4 regions of the Cohnella hashimotonis genome follow, and region 2 is predicted to be linked to each of the others. Evidence: riboswitches for the same ligand, from Rfam matches in the RefSeq annotation. Region 2 holds a riboswitch; each other region holds the start of a gene.
What was found. Region 2 has a riboswitch for cyclic di-AMP ahead of KB449_RS04375 (CAP domain-containing protein). Riboswitches for the same ligand answer to the same signal wherever they lie in the genome.
Positions count from the first base shown of each region.

Region 1 (5,404 bases), 420 kb from region 2:
CTTGTCGAATATCCGCCCGTATTCCTCCTCCGCAAGTCCGATCCCCTGATCGGCCACCGCAATGACCAGTGTGTCCGAGTCGAACGACACCGCGATGTCGATCTCGCTGTAATCCGGGCTGTACTTGATCGCATTGCCGACGACGTTCGCCAGCATTTGCTCCAGCAGCACTTCGTCGCCCGATACCAACGGGACGTGTTCGGGCAGCCGCACTCTAAACTTGCGATGCTCCTTGTAGTCCTGAACCTGGGCCAGCGTTACCCCGACCAGATCCTCAACGTCGCACCAGTTTCTCCGCAGCCGCAGCATGCCGCTCTCGAGCTGCACCATGCTGAGCAGATTTTTCACCAGCCGGTTCATCCGCAGCGCGCCGTCGCGAATATTGATCGACAACTCCTTCCGGTCCTCGGAGGTGAACGGCGCGTCGTCCGACGCCAGCACGGTGGCGGAGCCGATGATCGCGGCAAGCGGCGTCCGCAGCTCATGGGAAACGGAATCCAGGATCGCCGTGCGCAGACGTTCCGATTCGGCCGTCAGATGCGCGATCTTGGCTTCCTCGGCCAGCTTCGCGCGGGCGACGGCGCTAGCGGCCAGTCCGCCAAGCGCCTCGAGCATTTCTCGCTGTCCGGCAGTAAACAAGCTCTTCCGCTCCTTCAGATTAAGCGCGAGCACGCCGTATACGCGCTCCTCGGTTCGCAGCGGCAAATAGCAGCCGGGCGCGTCGCGCAGCGTATGCGAGCCATAGCCGATCGCTTCGCCGTGATCGAAGGCCAGCTTGGCGGTCGCTTTTTCCGCTTCGCCTCGTCCCCAATCGCTATCCGCGGCGGAGCGGTGGCTAAGCACCAGAGTGCCCTTTGCGTCCGGCATATAAATGGCGACCTCGCTGCCCATCGATTGCGCCGCTTGACGGGAGACGTTATCGAGCAACACGTTCACGTCGGTGATCGCGTTCATCTGCCTGCTCAGCGTATATAGCGCCGTCGTCTGCGCTTCTCTCTGCTTGGCATAAAGCAACTGCTGCTTGAGCCTTGAAGCCAGGCTGGCGGTCAGCGCGGCGACGGCCACGTAGACGGCGAACGATACCAAATAACGCAGGTCCGCCACCGAGAAGCTGAGCGTCGGCGGGACAAAAAAGAAATCCAGCGCGACGATCGCGAGTACGGCCGCATAGATCGCAGGGCGAAGACCCCACCAGACCGCGCTGACGAGGATCGGAAATAAATAGATCAGCGCAATATTCACCAGATCGAACGCGAGGCCGAGCACATGCATGACGACCGTCATGAGCGCGACCAGAAGGGTGATGCTTGCATAAGGCCGCCAGCGCGCCCATAAAGCTTGCAGGTTCCGCACGAATTTACACTTCCCGCCCGCACGAATTTCCGGACTCGTTTTCCTTAAGGTTACTGTAAACAGCGAAGAAAATAAACCGTAAAGAGGTGTAAAAATACTATAAAAATCACTCATAATCTTAATAATATTCAGTATTCGAGAGAAAACGGGAGAACAGTACCTTTTTTATTTCCATTTCTATCGATTTTAATCGAATATCCATTTAAATCCGATTTGGGTTCCTTTACAGCAAGTTCAGCCGGGCGTAAGATACGTGCAGAACGGTGCCTGGCTAGCACGGAGGCAGCGGATTGACGGTTTGATGAGGGAAGGGATTGCGAGACTGTTTTAACAAATGGCTTTCACAAAATCGTTAGACGCTGAATCCTGGAACGAGCAGGAACGGGGGAACCAATCGGGGCCATATACGGCTCCACGGGGTGAATCGCCAGGCACATGACAGTGCCCGGCGTAGGGCGGCTCTCGCGCCCGAATCCGACAGCTAACCTCGCAAGCGTATCGGAGAGGCAACACTTGTCGCGCGCGATCCAAGACGACGGTCTTGATCAGAAGCCGCGGGAAAGGTTCCTCCTTTGCCGGGCTTCTTTTTTGTTGCCTTCTTCCTACTTAGGAGGGGGAGCTTATGGAACAACGTCGTATTTTAGTGGCTGCGTCGGATGCGGCGGGGAGAGACTTCATTCGCCAGGCGCTGTACAAAAAGCTGCCTGTAGCCGCGCTTACGAACAACGGCAGAGAAGAAAAGGCGCTGCGGAAGATCGGAGTAAGCGAAGTTGTGCATGTAAATACTTCCTGTATCAACGAGAACGCCGCCGCGCCCGCATTTCCGATCGGACGGGTGTTCATTTTCGAATCCAGCCTGCCGCTGACCTGCCGGTATTTGCAATGGGCGACCGGGTGCTCGTGTCTTGCGATTACTGTCGTTACGCATGCCTGGCATCCGGAAGTCATTTACAAAAAGCTGGGCGCGAGATACGTGGTGCGTACGCAAACCGGGGAAGTCGGATTTTTGCTCAGCCGTCTGCTCGATTGATTTTAAAAAGGAGTGTATGACCTTGCTCGATATTTGGATGACGTTGACGTTACTCGCCGCCTTTGCGCTTGTCGCCGGATTCGTAATCTGGTGCGACAAATCGATCGACGATGCGGGAGGCGAGCGCGCATGACGATCGTGCTGATTTTCACCGGCCTGCTGCTGATCTACCTGGTGTACGCCTTGCTGCACCCGGAGAAATTTTAACGATACGCTTATCTGAGTCGCTTTAGCCCAAGGAGGAAAGGCCATGGATCTCTTGCAAATCGTCATCGTCATCGGCATTCTCGTGCTGATCGCCAAGCCGCTCGGAAATTATGTTTTCCACGTCTTCTCCAACGCTCCCAATCGGACCGACGGACTGTTCGGCTGGGCCGAGAAGCCGATCTTCGCGATACTCGGACTTAAAGTCCGTCCGGGGATGAGCTGGAAGCGGTACGCGCTCAGCTTCGTCGCGACCAACTTCGTGCTCGTGGCGGTCAGCTACATTCTGCTGCGGATACAAAGCGGACTGCCTTTCAATCCGAACGGCATCGGCAACATGGAGCCGACGCTGGTCCTCAATACGGTCATCAGCTTCATTACGAATACGAACCTGCAGCATTACAGCGGCGAGACGGGCTTAAGCTACTTTTCGCAGATGGCGGTCATCATGATGATGATGTTCACGTCCGCGGCGACCGGGTTCTCGGTGGCGGTGGCTTTTGTCAGAGGCATTACGAGCAAAGGAAGGACGCTGGGCAACTTCTTCGAGGACTTCGTCAAATCGCACACCCGGATTTTTTTCCCGCTTGCCATTCTCGTAACGCTCGTATTGGTGGCGCTGCAGGTGCCGCAAACGCTGGATCCGACGCTGTCGGTGACGACGCTGCAGGGCGCCGCGCAGCAGATCGCTATCGGACCGGTCGCCTCGCTGGAAGCGATCAAGCATCTGGGCACGAACGGCGGCGGCTTTTTCGGCGCGAACTCGGCGCATCCGTTCGAGAATCCAAGCGCGTTGACCAACGTGATCGAGATTCTGTCGATGTGGGCATTGCCCGCGGCGCTGCCCTTCACGTATGGCCGATTTGCGAAGAGCCGCAAGCACGGCTGGGTTATTTTCTCGGCGATGATGGCGCTGTTCCTCGTGTTTCTGACGGTCGCCTACACGGCGGAGAAGAGCGGCAATCCCGCGCTGGAAGCGCTCGGCATCGACGCTTCGCAGGGCAGCATGGAAGGGAAGGAAGTTCGCTTCGGCATCGCTCAGTCCGCGCTGTTCACGACGGTGACGACGGCGGCGACGACGGGCACGGTCAACAATATGCACGATACGCTGACTCCGCTAGGCGGTCTGGTGCCGCTCGCCGAGATGATGCTGAACGTCGTATTCGGCGGCAAAGGCGTCGGCCTCGTCAACATGCTGATGTACGCGATGCTCGCCGTGTTCATCTGCGGCCTCATGGTCGGCCGGACGCCGGAGTTCCTCGGACGCAAGATCGAGCCGCGCGAGATGAAGCTGATCGCGGTCGCGATACTGGCCCATCCGTTCATCATCTTGGCGCCGACGGCGATCGCCTTCCTGACCGATCTGGGCAAGGGATCGATATCGAATCCCGGTTTTCACGGCATCTCGCAGGTGCTGTACGAATATACGTCTTCTGCCGCCAACAACGGCTCAGGCTTTGAAGGCTTGGCGGACAATACGCCGTTCTGGAATGTTACGACCGGCCTCGTCATGTTTTTCGGACGCTACGTTTCGATGATCGCGCTGCTGGCCGTCGCCGGTTCGATGACGCGCAAGCAATGGGTGCCCGAGACGATCGGCACGTTCCGCACGGATAACGCGCTGTTCACCTTCCTGCTGATCGGGACGGTCATTCTGATCGGCGCGCTGACCTTCCTGCCTGCGATCGTGCTCGGACCCGTCGCGGAGCATCTGACGATTCGCCAATAAGAGATGGAGTGAAGCAGCCGTGAACGATAAACGCAAAAAAAGCATGTTTTCCGGACCGCTGGTCGCAGACGCCCTGAAGGCGAGCGCGATCAAGCTGAATCCGGCGGTCATGATGAAAAATCCGGTCATGTTCGTTGTCGAGGTCGGCACGGTCATCGTGCTGCTCATGACGCTCTTTCCCGGTTACTTCGATGCGAAGGACCGCATCGGCTTCAATCTGACGGTATTTCTGATCCTGCTGTTCACGGTGCTGTTCGCCAACTTCGCCGAAGCGCTGGCCGAGGGCAGAGGCAAGGCGCAGGCCGATACGCTGAAGCGGACGAAAAAAGAAATTACCGCCAATAAGGTCGTTAACGGCGGCGGCGTAAAAACGGTGCCCTCGACCGAGCTTCGCAAGGGAGATATCGTCGTCGTCTCGCAGGGAGAGATGATTCCCGGGGACGGCGAAGTGATCGAGGGGCTGGCATCCGTCGACGAGTCCGCGATCACCGGCGAATCCGCGCCTGTCATCAAGGAGGCGGGCGGGGACTTCAACTCGGTAACGGGCGGCACGCGGGTTGTCAGCGACCGGATCAAGATCCGTATTACGAGCGATCCCGGCGAGACGTTCATCGATCGGATGATCGCGCTCGTCGAAGGCGCCAAGCGGCAGAAGACCCCCAACGAGATCGCGCTGAATACGCTGCTGATCAGCCTCACGATTATTTTCCTGATCGTCGTCGTCACGCTCGGACCGATCGCGTCCTACGTGGACGTCAAGCTGGAGGTGCCGGTGCTGATCGCGCTGCTGGTCTGTCTGATTCCGACGACGATCGGCGGGCTCCTGTCCGCGATCGGCATCGCCGGCATGGACCGGGTGACACAGTTCAACGTGCTCGCGATGTCGGGCAAGGCGGTCGAGGCCGCGGGCGACATCAACACGATGATTCTCGACAAGACCGGTACGATCACCTTCGGCAACCGGATGGCGAGCGACATCGTAGCGGTCGGCGATGCCCGCATCGAAGAGACGGCCGCCTGGGCGGCGATCGCTTCGATCCGGGATGAGACGCCGGAAGGCCGCTCCGTGCTGGAATGGATGAAAAAAA
Region 1 is NZ_JAGRPV010000001.1:1,542,483-1,547,886, forward strand. It holds gene KB449_RS05920 (ATP-binding protein) at 1-1,353, opposite strand, end outside; cyclic di-AMP (ydaO/yuaA leader) riboswitch at 1,701-1,864, shown strand; gene KB449_RS05925 (hypothetical protein) at 1,976-2,383, shown strand; gene kdpF (K(+)-transporting ATPase subunit F) at 2,513-2,590, shown strand; gene kdpA (potassium-transporting ATPase subunit KdpA) at 2,634-4,316, shown strand; gene kdpB (potassium-transporting ATPase subunit KdpB) at 4,336-5,404, shown strand, end outside.
Region 1: another riboswitch for cyclic di-AMP. It lies ahead of KB449_RS05925 (hypothetical protein); the one in region 2 lies ahead of KB449_RS04375 (CAP domain-containing protein).

Region 2 (5,404 bases):
GGAATATTTGGGCAGACACAAAAAGCTCGGCTTTTGGCGCGATACGCATCTCGAGCTGGAGGGCGACGCGGTATACGGGCTGCAGGAGGTGTTCTTGAAGGACTGGGAGCTCGCGACCAAGCAGCGGCCGAGCGATCCCGGATTTCTGCCGGAGCATGGCTGTGCGGGATACGAGGTCGTGCAGATCGTCGCGGGGGGACCGAACAGAAGGGCGGATGCGATCCATGAGACGTTGTTCGCGGCGCTGGCGACGGCGAAACGGCGGATCTGGATTACTACGCCTTACTTTATCCCGAGCGCAGGCGTTGTTATGGCGCTCAAGACGGCCGCGATGAGCGGCGTCGATGTCCGCATGATCGTGCCGCTGATTCCCGATACGAAGCTCGTGCATGCGGCGACGATGTCCTACGTGGACGAAATGATGAGCTGCGGCATCCGCTTTTGGCAGTATGAGCGCGGCTTCATTCATGCAAAAGTCGTCATCGTCGACGACCTGATCGCTTCGGTGGGGACGGCGAACATGGATCTGCGCAGCTTCTTCAGCAACTTCGAGACGAATGCCTACCTGTTCCACCAGGACGCGATCGCCGCGCTTGAGCGCGACTTCCAGCAGGATCTGAAGGACAGCAGGGAGCTGGAGCTGTCGTCGTTTCGCAAGCGCTCCGGCGGACGCAAGGCCGCGGAGGCGCTATGCCGCATGCTGTCCCCGCTGCTGTAGCATCATCTATTGAAGAAAGGCGCCTCAATTAGGCTTAAGCTGCTTCAATACGTCTCCCAGCCGCTGCGGCTTCATCGAGCCGATAAGATCGCCCCGCTCCCGCAGCCGCGCGGCGATGTTCAAGAGGTTGAAGTCGGTCGGGCTCGGATCGGCCCGCACCTCGCTCCAATCGAGCGGCGTCGATACCGGCGCTCCCGCGCGGGCGCGCGGCGAGTAGGCGGAGACGAGCGTGCGGCCGGGGTAAAATTGCAGGTAATCGAGGTAAATGAGCGATCCGCGGTTTTTCTTCAGCCGTTCGACGGTGAAGAGCTGCGGATTTTTTGCGGTCAAATACTCGGACACGAACTTGCCGAACCGGCGGAGATCGTCGTAGGTCGGACCGGGCTCGATGCGCATGACGACCTGGATGCCCGTCGCGCCGGACGTTTTGGGGACCGCTTCAAGACCGAGCGAGTGGAGCAGATCGCCCACTTTGTCCGCAGCCTCCATGATTCTCGGCTCGACCTCGAGGCTCGGATCGATATCCAGCATCCAGCGGTCGGGCTGCGGCTGGGCGATGCGCTCGCAGGATACGTGGAATTCCAGCGCATACAGGCTGCCCATCCAGAGCAGAGTCGGCAGCGAGTCGAGCACGACGTAACGGATGCCGCCTTCGGTCTCGATTCTGACATAATCGGGAACCGGCGTAGGTGCGTTTTTTTGATAAAAGGACTTGCCCGCATAGCCTTCGGGAAAACGAATCGTCGTTAAAAAACGGCCTTCGCTGTGAGGCAGCAGATAGGGCGCCAACTCCGCCAGCGTTTGGACGTAGCGAAGCTTATCGATGCCCATGTCTGGCCAGAGCAGTTTGTCGGGATGAGAGATGAGCAGCTCGCGGTCGCCGAGCCGAAGCGTGACCGGGGACATCGTGGCCGGTGCCATAACGCGTTCCTCCGTTCTGAAGCCATCCCTTTGAAGAGACGGCGCTCTCCCTAGTTTAGCCGGTAATCCGGCGCCCCATCCCTATGGCCATCCCCATGGCCCTTCCCGACAGCCGTCCTGGCGACTCGTTTGTCGGAGCGATTGGCGGTTACTGACCGCCTTGCGATCAAACCGCATTTTCCGCACTTTTGCCTCCGCACGCTCATACAACAATAAGGAAAGCGCTTGGGGAGGGATCGCTACGGATATGCCGCTGCTACAGCACGCAGGCGCGCTGTTGTCGCTCGCTTTAGTATTTTGGACGGGGTCGTCGCTGTTCGCCGTACTCCATCCCGGAACCGTGCTCGTCCTCACTCGCGGCGGTCAAGATCGGGAGGCCGAAAGTCAGGGGACGGCGCCTGAAAGTCGTATACGGCTGCAAGGCGGCTTGATGAGCTTGGCGGGATTGCTCCTGCTGGCGCTGCCGATGCTGATGTAGCCCGGTTGACGCCCGGATGTCGCAACATTAAAAAGAATGGCGCCGCAGTCAAGTGCTTGACTGCGGCGCCATTCTTTTTTTGTTATTCAGATCAGCCCGTGAACTCTTGTACCCATTCGCCGTTGTAGTAGGCGACGCCAATCGATTTGAAGTTTGCGTTCAAGATGTTTGCCTTGTGCCCGGCGCTGTTCATCCACGCGTTCATGACCTCAGTAGGCGACTGTTGGCCCATGGCGATATTTTCGCCGGCGTAGTTATAAGATACGCCGAACTGCTTCATCATATCGAAAGGCGAACCGTATGTCGGCGAATTGTGATCGAAGTAATTGTTGTTGTACATATCCTTCGCCTTCGCGTCGGCGACCGTCGTCAGTTTGGCGTCGGACGCGAGCGCGGACAGGCCGGCTTTGGCGCGTTCCTGATTGACCAGATCGACGACTTGAGCGGCAAAGCCGGATCGCTGAACGCTCGTGCCGGAGCCCGTAGAACCACTGCCTGAACCAGCCGGTACGGAAGGCGAGGTCGTCGGCGACGGTTTGGCCGTAGGTGCCGGCTTAGCTGTAGGTGCCGGCGTAGCCGCAGGTACCGGCGTAGCTGTAGGTGCCGGTGTAGCAGTCGGTGCCGGGGGCGCCGTCGGTTTAGGCGAAGCCACGGGAGCCGTCGTCGGCTGGGCGGGAGCGGCAGGCGAGGTCGTCGGCGTCGCGACCGGCGTCGATGGCTTCAGTCCGCCAAGCGTACCGCCATTCATCTGCGACAAAAGCGATTGCCAGTCGAACGAGCCGAGCAATTGCTGAAGCTGCGAAGCGTCGATCTTATATGTGTAAGTCTGTGTCGTCTGGGTGCCGGCAGTCGTCGCAGCGTTCGCGGAAGCGCCGAACGGAACGGCGAGCGACAACAAGAGTGCGCCGGATACAGCCAGTTGACCGATACGTTTATTATTCATACGTGCGAATTCCTCCTTAGAATGTAAGCCTGCGAGGTTAGCTGACGGGTTAGGTCGGAGTACGCCCCGCCGCGGTTGCGGCTTCACCCCGTATACTTGGTTCCCCCGTGCCCTGTCGGGCTTCGGCTCGGATGTCTCACATTCTATCAGCGGAATCTCGCTAGTTCACGGCATAAATATTACCACGGCCTATATATTGGGAATTATGAAAACGGCCGGTCCTTGTCCCGCGCGGCTTTCGATAGGGCCGGTCGCCGGTTCTTAGAATATTCTCATCGTCTTTTTTAGCAAGCCGATAGCCCAAGGAAGCAAAAGAGCCATACCCCATCTTAACGGCTTGGGTACGGCTCCATACGCAAAACAAATTCTGATTTGTCGGTGGCTGGACTGGAGGAAGGCTGCCGATTAAGGCTGCGGCTCGCTTGCCTTCCGTCTGCGCGACGTCGCAGCCTTGGTGCTTGCGCCGACGGCTTCCTCGCCGCCCGCTGCGGCAGCCCCGGGTACGGCTGGCTTCGCGCGCGTGCGCTTCGGCTTGTCGGCCGCAGGCGCCGCACCCGCCTCGCCTGTATCGCCCCGTATCGCCGACTTGCGTCCGGCGCCTCGGCTGGCGGCCGCGCCGGCGGCTGGCGCGTCACCCGTCTTTACGGCGGCAAGGCTGGCCTGCAGCGCGGACATCAGGTCGATGACGTTGGTCCGCTCCGCCGCCGGCGCGGTGACTACGTCGAGGCCTTGCCCGGCGACCTTGCGGTTGATGGCGTCCAGCATCGCCGTTCGATAATCGTCCGTATATTTGGCCGCATCGAAAGGCGCGGACAGCTGCTCGATCAGCAGCTTGGCCATGTCCAGCTCGCGGTCGTTGACGTTCTGGCTTTGCGGCAGGCCGGGCACGCCCGAGATCGCGCGGATCTCGTCCGGATAGAACATCGTCTCCATGCAGATGCAATTGTCTACGCAGCGAATGGCGGCGAGACTGCTCTTGCTGCGAATCGCGATCTTCGCGATGCCGATCCGCCCCGATTGACGCATCGCTTCGAGCAGCAGACCGTAGGCGCCGGCGCCGGCCTGATCGGGAGACAGATAGTACGTTTTTTGATAGAACATCGGGTCGATCTCTTCGAGCGCGACGAAGTCGAGGATCTGGATCGTTCGCGTATTTTCCGGCTTGATGGCCTCGAGCTCGTCTTCGTCAAAAAGCACAAACCGTCCCTTTTCATATTCGTAGCCCTTGGTGATTTCCTCCCACTCCACCGCACGTTCGCAGTGCGGGCAGCTTTTTGCGTAGGAGATCGGCGTGCCGCAAGCTTTGTGAATTTGCCGCAGATGAACGTCCTTGTCCTCCGTTGCGGTGAACATCTTCACGGGCACGTGCACGAGCCCGAAGCTGATGGCGCCTTTCCATACCGTATGCATGACGCTTAGCCCTCCTCATGATCCCTATATGCCTTCAGGATTCCCATCGTCGTATGTAGTTCATACCGTCTGGGCATCCTGTACCGGACGATCTTTCAATTCGATACGAACAACCTTGGGCGAAGGGAGCGACGTTCATGAGCGAAGACGGCGCAGCGGACGGTCGGGACCACATTTACGAAGGCCGCGACAACTACGACATGGACATCGACCGGATGATCAACGAGGGGCTCGGCGGCGGTCAGGTGACTTTTGACAACGGGCTTATCGAGGAGACGACAACCGATACGATGCGCGAAAAAGAAGGGGACGATCCGTCATGAATACGCAGCGGGCCAAGCAAATTTTCGAATCGAAAGATATGATTGCCGTATCGCTGGAAGGCCAGCCGGTTTGGATCGAAGAGGTGGATGAAGCGAACGGCATGGCGACGGTTCAAGTCGGGCAGAAACCGACAAACGTGCAGACGGTCGCTGTCGACCGCTTAACGGAGTAGCGCGGGGTTGGTCAAAATAGCGGCGAGGTCCCACGAAGAGACGCTGTACAGCGTCTCTTCGCCATGAATGGCACCGAAGTCCCGCCAAGAAACGCTGTACAGCACTTCTTCGCCACGGTTGGCACCGAAATCCCGCAAAGAGACGCTGCCCAGCGCTTCTTCGACACGATTGGCGCCGAAGTCCCGCGGATTCTTAATTCTTGTCGGGGACGTCGAATTCGGCAGCAAGTTTAACCTTCGTTTTCCCGAACGTCGCTTCTTTCACGACGCGATAGCGTCCGGGCTCCGGCCAGGATTCAAGCATTTTGAAGCCAAAGCTGGCCTCATAGCTTTCGCCTTTTTGAAGATGGGCCAAATTGGCTGTAAAAGCGATATCGGCTTTGTATGGGACAATGATCCATGTGCCGTATGCCTGCTTCTCGATCATGTAGTCGGAGC
Region 2 is NZ_JAGRPV010000001.1:1,124,594-1,129,997, forward strand. It holds gene cls (cardiolipin synthase) at 1-718, shown strand, start outside; gene ligD (non-homologous end-joining DNA ligase) at 743-1,639, opposite strand; gene KB449_RS04370 (hypothetical protein) at 1,887-2,117, shown strand; gene KB449_RS04375 (CAP domain-containing protein) at 2,209-3,060, opposite strand; cyclic di-AMP (ydaO/yuaA leader) riboswitch at 3,071-3,198, opposite strand; gene ku (non-homologous end joining protein Ku) at 3,466-4,470, opposite strand; gene KB449_RS04385 (hypothetical protein) at 4,608-4,793, shown strand; gene KB449_RS04390 (H-type small acid-soluble spore protein) at 4,790-4,966, shown strand; gene KB449_RS04395 (hypothetical protein) at 4,955-5,194, opposite strand; gene KB449_RS04400 (immunoglobulin-like domain-containing protein) at 5,160-5,404, opposite strand, start outside.

Region 3 (5,404 bases), 5.6 Mb from region 2:
CAGAAAGCGTTGCGGAACCTGGCGTGGTGGCGCTGGGTGTGATGGTGCTTGGCGTGATGGTGCTTGGTGTTATGGTGCTTGGTGTTATGGTGCTTGGTGTTATGGTGCTTGGTGTTATGGTGCTTGGTGTGATGGTGATTGGTGTGATGGTGATTGGTGTGACGGTGCTTGCGGGGTGGCGTTTGGCGGGTGGCGCGGTTCGTGCGCAGGTTGGGCGATATAGCGATGCGGCACATTCTTATTGGTCGAAAATCGGCCTCAGCGCACGGAATAACGATGCCGCACATCGTTATCCGGCGGGGTTAGGCATTGTATGGCGCCATAACAGTGCCCTGTCGATTGATTTTGCCCGAAACGAAACCGACTCGCCCGCAAAATCGCGGACGAGACGGTTGGATGGCTCACGATGGACGTCAGCGGCGCAAATGGTAAGGCACGGTCGCGATGATGACGTCCTTCTGGTTGTACAGATAAGCGCGGAGCAGCAGACTCGACTGATTGTGCAAAATGTGCTGCCACCAGTGCTTGGCGATGAACTGCGGGATGAGGACGGTGATGTGGTCCGTTTCGGCGGTTTTCCACTCGATTGTGTCGATGAACTTCATGATCGGGCGGATAATGCTGCGATAGCTGGATCTCAGCGTGATGAGCCGGACGCCGGGATCCCAGTCGGCCCATCTTTTTTCCATGCGCTCGATCTCCTCGTCATCGAAGCCGACGTAGACGGCAACGACGTTGTCGGTCAGCGACTTGGCATAGCTGAGCGAATTCATGACGACGCGGGTGACCCCCGCGACCGGCACGACGATCGTGCTGCCCTTGATGCACGGCTTCTCCTTGGTCGGGTCGATGCGAAGCTCGTCGGCGGTGTTGCGGTAGTGGCGCGCGATGGCGAAAAATGTCCACATGACGACCGGCAGGAAGACGAACACCATCCACACATGCGTGAACTTGGTGAAAATGAAGATGAGCGTGATGCTCAGCGTCGTCAGCATGCCGATCGTGTTGACGATCAGGCGCGTCACCCAACCTTGCGGACGGAGCCGGATCCACCGCACCATCATGCCGAGCTGCGACAGCGTGAACGGGATGAAGACGCCGACGGCGTATAGCGGGATCAGGTTCTCGGTGTTGCCGTGGAAAATAATGACCAGCAGCGCGGAGAATACGCCGAGGAAAATAATGCCGTTCGAGTAGCCGAGCCGGTCGCCGCGAACCATGAAGGCGTGCGGCATGTATTTATCCTTGGCCAGCATGAACGCCAGCAGCGGGAACGCGGAATACGCCGTATTCGCCGCCAGCACGAGAATCAGCGCAGTCAGCGCTTGAATGACGTAGTAGATCGTGCCCCGCCCGAACGTCGATTCGGCGATTTGCGAGACGACCGTCTGCTTTTCGTCCGGCGCCACGCCGTACCAGTAAGCGAGCAAGCTGATGCCGATAAACATCGCGCCCAGGATCGTGCCCATCATGATCAGCGTAGCGGCGGCGTTGCGTTCGGCCGGCTTCTTGAAGTTGGGAATGGCGTTGGACACGGCCTCGACGCCCGTGAGCGCCGAGCAGCCCGAGCTAAAAGCCTTGAGCAGCAGGAAGAGGCTGACGTTGGACACCGCAGCGCCGAATTCCGGCACGTGAGCGGGTGCGCCGCCCGTTGCATACTTGATGATGCCGACGGCGATGAGCACGAAGATGGCAACAACGAACAGATAGATCGGCGTCGCGAGCACAGACGCGGACTCGGTCACGCCGCGGAGGTTCATGACGGTCAGGATCAGGATGATGACGAGCGCGATAAGGACGCGATGTTCGTGCAGCGAAGGGAAAGCCGACGTGATCGCGTCCGTCCCTGCGGACGAGCTGACCGCAACGGTCAATATATAGTCGACCAGCAGCGAGCCTCCGGCCAGAAGTCCCGTGGAGATGCCGAGATTGTCCTTGGCCACGATATAGGCGCCGCCGCCGGCCGGATAGGCATAAATGGTCTGGCGATAAGACAGGATGAGAATAAATAAAAGGCCGAGCACCGCCAGCGAGATCGGCACCGAGTACCAGACAGCCGCGAAGCCTGCCGCCATGAGGACGATCAGAATCTGCTCCGTACCGTACGCGACAGACGACAGCGCGTCGGACGACAAGACGGCCAGCGCCTTGAATTTTCCCAGCTTGGCGCCTTCGATCTCCGCGCTTTTCATCGGTCTGCCGATCAGTAGCCTTTTAACTTTGCTGACCATGGGGTTATCTCCTTTGCTGTACCGGCACCGCGGAAATGCATCAAAAAAAAGCCGCAGGAAAGGATCTCCCGCAGCTTATTCTTAAGCGAATAGCGGCGCAGGTTCCTCTTCCGGACGCTTGCGAGGTTAGCTGTCGGATTCGGGCCCGGCAAGCAGCCCTACGCCTGGCATAGCCAAGCGATTCACCCCTGGGCGCATGTGCGGCACCCGGTTGGTTCCCCCGTTCCCGCATTGTGCGGGATTCAGCGATTAGGATGTTGAATCACGAAATGAATCATACGTTACGTTCCATCTTCATGTAAACTGCCGCCGAAGGGGATGAAACAGCGCGGCAGCCTTTTAACACGGCAAGAGAACGGTTACATTCATACGGCTCTTGCATTATCGCAGTCGCGCACGTTCGCGCTCGATTTATTGAAGTTTCTACGCCTTCGGCTTTCCGCGTTTGGATGAGAATCGAAAAAAATCGCCCCGCCTCCCGGCAAACAGGAGGACAGGGCGTTATTTCGAAAAAGACTTTAAATGAGCTGCAGCCTTTCCAGCATCCGCATGAGCGATACGGCAGCCTCGGCCCTGGTAACCGGAGCTGCAGGCGCGAACGAGCCGTCCGCTCTGTTCCGCATAATGCCTGCAGCGAGCAGCGCCTGCGCGTCGGCGGCAGCCCAGGCGGGAATCTTCGCCGCATCGACAGAAGCGCCGGAGCTTGCCTTCCCAGCATCCTTAGGCAGCCCACCCGCATAAGCGATCGCTCTGCCAAGCATGACAGCCAACTCTTGACGATTGATGACGCCGCCCGGACCGAAGCTCCCGTTGCCGTACCCCGAGATCAGGCCCGCGCTCACCGCCGTTGTTACCGGCGCGCCATACCAGGCGCCTGCCTTCACGTCGGCGAACGCAGGCGCTGCGGGCAGCGTCTGCAGACCGAGCGCTCTCGCGAGCAAGGCCGCGAATTCGGCTCTCGTCACCGTCCGGTCCGGTTGAAACCGTCCTGCTCCGGCGCCGAGCACGAGCTTTTTGGCTGCCATCTTTTCGATCGCGGCGCGATCGGGGTGGGTCGCGATGTCGGCGAAGGACTTGCCGGTCTGCGCCAGCACATACAGGCTGTTGTGCGGCGTCCGGATCGCCGCCGTCAGCCGGCCCTCGGAGACGGAGATCGCCGCGGGGACGAACGCGAGCTGTCCGGACACGGAATCGTACGTCAGCGCCGTTACCTCCCCCGCAGCGGCCGGAGCGTCGATGCTGATGCGTTTGGTGACATAAATGCCGTTAAAGTTTTTCAGCTCTTTTTTCTTCCCGCCGGAAGCCAGCTCGATCGTAAAGTCGAGAAAGTCGGATATTGCCGCATAACCGTCCGTTCGCAGCAATTGCAGGGACTTAGCCTGCTCTGACTGCGCAGGCTTGACGATGCCGAACTCGAGCTGCAGGTCGTCCGGCAAGGACGACGTCCCCCAGGCTTGCGCGAGCATCGAACTGCCAAGCAGCTTGGCGGGAATCTCGTACGTCACTCGGTCGGTCTGTACGACGAGCGTCAGTCCGGCGGACTGGACCGAAGCGGCTGTGAGCGTTCCGGACGGCAGCCGTACCTTGACGCCGTCTCCGATTGCGCCGACGGGCAGGATAAGCTTGAACGCCGTGCCGACTGCTGTCGTCTGCTCGCCCGCAAGCTTCAGGGCTTGCTTCAGCTTGTCGGCGTCGGGCTCGACGATGGCGATCGAGCGTCCGTCGGCGCCGGTTTCCTGCGTCGACTTCAGATCGGCTGCGGCTAGCTTGACCGTCCCGCCCGCAACCGTCGGTTCGCCGCCGGATGCGTCTGCAGGCGCGCTCCCGCCGGGTGCGCCAGTGCCTGGCGTGCCGGTTCCGGGTGTACCGGTACCTGGATTGCCTGTGCCTGGATTGCCTGTGCCTGGATTGCCGGTGTTCGTATCCACGACGATCGGGCATGCATTCAGCGGCGTGGAGACCGAGATGATCGGACTGAAAAGAGCACCTTGATAGTCTCCGTATGTCGTTATCGTCGTCGCGCCGGCACTTGTCGCGACCAGCGTGAACACGCCTTCCTTTGCGCTCGGGGCCAGCGTCAGGGTATCTCCGGCCAAACCTGAAAACAGGCCGGTGGAAGGAGAAGAACCGTTCGGTCCCAACTTGTATGCAGCGCTTCGAATCGTGTTGCCGGACCGCACGGCCATCTGTTGCCTTTGATCCTTTTCATCGAACGGGCCGAACAAAATATCGTCTACGCCGTCGCCCAGATCTCCGCCGGATTGCAGCCGTTCTCCTTCGCCCCACTTGTAATAAAGTCCCGAACCGGAAAACACGTACGTCTCGTCCGGGGATACCCAGAGCCTGTCGGGCGAACCTTCATTTACGTACGGCGGGTGAAAATCCGGAACGGCCGTTTCGTCGTCCGCCTCCAGCAGACGCGAAGCAATCGTCGTATAAGCGCGGAGCTTCGCACCGTCCACGATCGTATAGAGCCGCTGCCGCTTCGGCGACAGGGCGAGGCCTTGCGCGCTCGTCATATCGGCACGCGCGCGGATCGATCCGGCTTCGCTATACGCCGTCAGATGCTCGCCGTCGGCCGCGCGGCTGAGCACGTAGATCTCGTCCCGCGATGCGACGGCCAGATCGAACGGATCGTCCGCCGTATCGAACGCGGCCGTCTGTGACAGATCGTTCGCGTCCAGCACGACGATCCGGCCCGTTCCGTCTCCTTTTTTCAGAGCTGCGTACACATAGTCCGCTGTCGCATACAGACGCACCGGCGCGGCGGGCACATTCGCCGTCTCGATTCGTCCTGTGGTCGGGTCGATGGAGACGACGCTTCGGTTGCTCGCGCCGCTCGGGATCAGATACATCGTCTGCGCGTTCGGATGGCCGACCGCCTGCGCCGCCTGCCAGGGCAGACGCGCCCAGCCGACAGTCGACGCAATCGCCGACTGCGCTTTGGAACGGTTGATCACGCCGCTCCAGCCGATCGCAGCCGCCCGGTTGCCCGCATCGTCGTAGATGGCGGTCGAGCTTGAATCCGGCTGATAGCTGAATGTAACCGTATCTCCGGCGACGGCGGCACGTCCCAGCCACAGCTCGATATGCCGCCCCTTGGCGATGACCCGGGTGACGGACGCTCCCTCGCCATTCAGCCTGACGGCCAGCCCCAGGTATGAACCGGGCAT
Region 3 is NZ_JAGRPV010000001.1:6,728,483-6,733,886, forward strand. It holds gene KB449_RS26755 (APC family permease) at 414-2,231, opposite strand; cyclic di-AMP (ydaO/yuaA leader) riboswitch at 2,332-2,489, opposite strand; gene KB449_RS26760 (M4 family metallopeptidase) at 2,750-5,404, opposite strand, start outside.
Region 3: another riboswitch for cyclic di-AMP. It lies ahead of KB449_RS26755 (APC family permease); the one in region 2 lies ahead of KB449_RS04375 (CAP domain-containing protein).

Region 4 (5,404 bases), 200 kb from region 2:
ATGGACAGCTTGTCGGCGATTTTGCGCTGCTTCGCAATTTCGTCCGCGAATGCCTGGGGCAGCGCGTACCGGTAAGTAAGCACCTTGTCGGGCTTTACGAGCAGCTGCACATGCGCATCCGACAAGCCGGTCTTGCGGCTCTGCAGAACGACCGACCCGCCCGGCGTCAGGCTGCCGGTGGGCTCCCAGGCCGAGGCGTCGTAGTCCGGCTGCGTCTTCAGCCACGCGATCGCTTCGGCTGTCCGCGCGTCAACGTCGCCTGTGGCCGCTTTGTCCACATCGGTCATGGCATCGCCGACGCGCGCCCAGCCGACGACCTTGCCCGTCTCCATGTGGATGGAAACGCGGTCAACGCTGCCGTCGGCCGCATGGATATCGACCGCGTATACGTCCGTCGGATAGCGCGCATCCCAGTCGCGGTCGTATTCGTCGGTCAGCTTGTGCTTGGTCATATAGGCCGCCATCCGGTCGTCGCCCACATGCGTAATCGTCGCGTCGGACCCTTCGCCGAGATCCATCCCCCAGTGCTCCGCGGCGTAAGCAAGGCCGATCCGCTTCGCCTCCCCGCGGCCGATCGCTTTGGATTCGCCTTTCATAGCCGGCGCGATTGCCGGCAATACTTGCATGAACAGGAAGATAAGAAGGCCGATTCCGGCGGCGACAGCCCATTTGGATGATCTCAAATTATCCACTCCGATTCCGAATTGATCTGAAAAAGCGTATACATCCTCTATTTATCGGCAATAGCTGGCCCTTCCGCTTATTATCGATAGGAATTGAAGCCAAAACAAGAGAAAGAGCTAGAATCCCCGTAAAAAAGCTGTTACACGGCCTAATAACGTCCGTATATCCTCATACAAGGCGATTTTTCGCATTTCTGCTGTTGTGCGTACCTATCGGACAGACTATAATGCGGTGTAATGTTTTTTATGGCATCCGAACCATCGTTTCTCCATCATACTACCCAGCCGAATTTCCGCAAAGAAAACGGGGGAACCACTTAAGCTTTTCCGGGGTGAATTCTGCGCGCGTCAAGCGCCGGATAGGGCAGCCTGATCTGGCCCGAACCCGTCAGCTAACCTCGTAGGCTGCCAGACAGGATCGCCGTGCGCCAAGGCACTGGAGCTCCAGTGTCTTTTTTTGCGCGCTTTTTCAACCGTTTGCCGACATGAGGTGAATCGTACTTGCTTAAGAAAATCATCGGCTGGCTATATGCTTCCCCGCCGCGCGTGCTGACGATCGGTTTCGCCTTTATTATCGCCGTCGGCGCGCTGCTGCTCAGACTTCCGATCTCCACAGTGTCCGGCGAGCCGACGCCTTGGCTAGAAGCTTTTTTCGTCTCCAGCTCGGCTACCTGCGTGACGGGTCTAATGCGGCTTGATACGATTGGATACTTCTCCGTATTCGGCCGCTGGGTCATCCTTGTGCTCGTGCAGCTCGGCGGACTCGGCTTCATGACGATGGGCACGCTGTTCGCTTTTTTCGCCGGACGCCGCCTCTCGCTCAAGGATCGTCTCGTGCTGCAGGAAGCGATGAACCAGGGCAGCCTCGAGGGCATCGTTCGTCTCGTGAAGCGCGTCCTCATTTATGCGCTCTGCATCGAGGCGGTCGGCGCTCTGCTGTTTACCTTCCGGTTCATGCACGAGATGCATTTCAGGCAGGCGCTTTATTATGGCGTGTTCCACAGCGTTTCCTTTTTCAACAACGGCGGCTTCGATCTGTTCGGCAATTTCCGCAGCATGGCCGGGTACGTCGGTGATCCTTATATGAACATCCTTGCGATCGCGCTCGTCGTGCTCGGGGGCGTAGGCTTCGTCGTTTTATCCGACCTGGTGGAGCTGAGGACGCGACGAAAGCTGTCTTACCATTCCAAAGTCGTGCTCTGGGTATCGGCGTTTCTCATCGTGCTCGGCACTGTCACCATCCTGATCTTCGAATACACGAACGAGCTCACGTTCGGCCCGCTGTCGTTCGGAGACAAGGTGCTTGCGGCAGCGCTGCAGTCCGTATCCACCCGCTCCGCCGGCGTCAGCACCGTCGATATCGGCTCCTTGCGGGACGCGACGCAGTTTGCGATGGTGCTGCTCATGTTCGTCGGCGCCTCGCCAGGCTCCACCGGCGGCGGCATCAAGACGACTGCGTTCGCGGTGCTTGCGGCGGCTGTCTGGGCGATGCTTCGCGGCCGCACTGACGTCGTGCTGCTCGGACTGCGCGTCGAGCGGGCCAAAGTCAACCGCGCGATTACGGTTACGATGCTGTCGCTGGCGATCGTCATCACGTCCGTCATGATCCTCTCGATTACCGAGGAGCAGGCGTTTCTGGTCATACTTTTCGAAGTCATGTCCGCCTATGCGACGGTCGGATTGTCCGCCGGGATAACCGGTGACTTGTCGGCATTCGGCCAGGTTCTCATCATCGTCCTCATGTTCATCGGGCGTCTCGGCCCGCTGACGATGACGTACGCGCTGGGCTCCAAGTCCGGGCGCACGCTGTATCGCGAGGCGGAAGGCCGCATCATTATCGGGTAAACCTAGCGTGAAGGAGGAGAACGGCTTGCACAAAAAAATGTTCACATGGCTGGTTGCCTCTCCTCCGCGGACGCTGGCGCTCGGCTTCGCCTTGATCATCGGCCTGGGCTCCTTCCTGCTGCAGCTGCCCGCCGCTTCGAGCGCCGGCGTGCAGACGCGATATATAGACGCGCTTTTCACGGCGACTTCCGCCACCTGCGTCACCGGCCTGGTCGTCGTCGACACCGGCGACCACTACTCCATGTTCGGTCAGATCGTCATCCTGGCGATGATCCAGATCGGAGGTCTCGGCTTCATGTCGATGGCGACGTTGTTCGCGATCTTCCTGAAGCGGCGCATCTCGCTCAAGGAACGGCTGATCCTCCAGGAGGCGCTCAATCAGAGCAGCATCGAAGGGATCGTACGGCTCGTCCGACGCGTCGTGCTGTATGCCCTGTCGATCGAAGCGGCAGGCGCTTTGCTGTTCACGGCTTGCTTCCTTAGAGATATGAGTCCGGGAAGAGCGATATACTACGGGATCTTTCATGCGGTCTCCTTTTTCAACAACGCGGGGTTCGATCTGATGGGAAGCTTCCGCAGCCTCACTGCCTATGCGGGCGATCCTTGGGTCAATCTGATCGCGATGGCGCTCATCGTGACGGGGGGCCTGGGCTTTGTGGTGCTCTCCGACTTGACGGACCTTCGAGGCGGCCGCAGGCTGTCCCTGCATTCCAAGGTCGTCCTGACCATGTCGGGATCGCTGATTCTGTTCGGCGCCATCGTTATTCTCGCATTCGAATACTCGAATCCCGCCACGATGGGACCGTTAAAAACGGGTACTAAGATTTTATCCGCATTTACGCAGTCGGTCAGTCCCCGCACCGCCGGGATCAATACGTTGAACCTTGCGGATTTGCGGCAGGCGACGCAGTTTTTCATCATCATCCTGATGTTCATCGGCGCGTCTCCGGGCTCGACGGGCGGCGGGATCAAGACGACGACGTTCGCGGCGCTGCTCGGCGCGGTATGGGCGATCATCCGCGGGCGCGAGGATGTCGTCATGTTCCGCTACCGTCTGGCGCAAGAGCGCGTATATAAAGCGTTGACGCTTACGCTTCTTGCCTTGGCGTTGGTGCTTGCGGCGACCATGATTCTGTCCACGACGGAAGACCATCACTTCCTCATGATCCTGTTCGAGGTCGTGTCCGCCTTCGGTACCGTCGGTTTGTCGCTGGGGCTCACGTCCGATCTGACCTTGTTCGGCAAGATCGTCATCATGCTTATGATGTTCGCGGGACGGCTCGGGCCTCTCACGCTCGGATATGCGCTCGTGCCGAAGAGGGACAAGGTGCTCTATAGGGAAGCGGAAGGCAAGATCATTATCGGATAACGAAAGAGACGTGCCACCATGAAAATGAACCAATTCGTAATTATCGGCCTCGGACGGTTCGGGGCCAGCATCGGCAAGGAATTGATCGAGCTGGGATACGAGGTGCTCGGCGTCGACCGGGACGAGGAGAAGGTGCAGGAGATGAGCGGCATCCTGACCCATGCGGTCATCGCGGACGCGACGGACGAGGATACGCTGCGCTCGATCGGCGCGCGCAACTTCGACTGCGGCGTCGTCGCGATCGGAGACGACGTGCAGGCGAGCATTCTGGCGGCCATCCTGCTCAAGGAGCTGGGCGTCAAGAAGGTCGTCGCCAAGGCGGTGTCCGAGCTGCACGGGCGCGTGCTCGAGCGGATGGACGTGGACCGCGTCATCTATCCGGAGCGGGACATGGGTATCCGCGTCGCGCACCAGCTCGTGTCGCCAAACCTGCTCGACTACATCGAGCTGTCGGACAAGTATACGATCGCGGAGCTGGGCGTGCCGGCCTGCCTCGCAGGCAAGTCGATCGAGGAGACCAATCCCCGCGGCCGTTACGGCTGCAGTATCGTAGCGCTCAACAAGCCGAAGGGCATGATCGTCGCGCCGACGGCGACGGATACGCTGGCCGAAGGAGACGTCATGGTCGTCATCGGCACGAACGAGCAGATCGAGGCGTTTCAGGACGCGATCGGCCAATAAAGGCGAGAAAGGTATGATATGGGCTTCATTCGCTCACGCTAACGGCAGTGCCGCTTATGCGACGGGAGTGAATGGAGATCATGCTGCATCGTGAAAATTGGAGTCGGTGGCTGGCCGCGCTGACGGTCGGCCTGATGCTTGCCGGCACGGCGCTTGTGCCGGCGGAAGCGAGCGGCGCGGCCTCGGCAGGGTATGCGCCTGCCGTGACCGCGTCCGCATCCAAGGGGCGCAAGCCGGCATCTGCACCCGTGAGCTGGTCGGACCTGCAGCGCCGGTACAGGGGCGTATTCGTGCTGCGCGCCTCTTCGTCGGGCGGGCGGCGCGTAGCGCTGACTTTTGACGACGTGCCGGACTCGAGGTATACGCCGCTTGTGCTGAACGTGTTGAAACGCAAGCGCGTCCGCGCCACCTTCTTTGTCGTGGGGAGCCGGGCGGCCAAGCACCCCGGTCTGCTGCGAAGAATCGTGAACGAAGGCCATGCGGTGGGCAATCATACCTACTCGCATCCCGAGCTGCCTAAGCTTAGCCTGGGACAGGTCAGGCGGGAGATCGAGCGGACGGGGGCGACCATCCGGACGACGGTCGGCTTCGAGCCTGCGATGATCAGGCCGCCCTACGGCGACATCCGGCCCGCTCAGTTGGAATGGGCGAAGTCCCGGGGGTACACGGTGGTCAATTGGGACGTCGACTCGCAGGATTGGCGTCAGATTTCCGCCGGCGTCGTGCTGCGCAACGCGATCAAGGGGCTGCGCCCGGGGTCGATCGTTCTCATGCATGCGGGCGGCGGCACGGGGCAGAACTTGTTCGGCACGGTGAACGCCTTGCC
Region 4 is NZ_JAGRPV010000001.1:1,326,924-1,332,327, forward strand. It holds gene KB449_RS05180 (CPBP family intramembrane glutamic endopeptidase) at 1-683, opposite strand, end outside; cyclic di-AMP (ydaO/yuaA leader) riboswitch at 957-1,104, shown strand; gene KB449_RS05185 (TrkH family potassium uptake protein) at 1,185-2,528, shown strand; gene KB449_RS05190 (TrkH family potassium uptake protein) at 2,566-3,897, shown strand; gene KB449_RS05195 (potassium channel family protein) at 3,916-4,578, shown strand; gene KB449_RS05200 (polysaccharide deacetylase family protein) at 4,659-5,404, shown strand, end outside.
Region 4: another riboswitch for cyclic di-AMP. It lies ahead of KB449_RS05185 (TrkH family potassium uptake protein); the one in region 2 lies ahead of KB449_RS04375 (CAP domain-containing protein).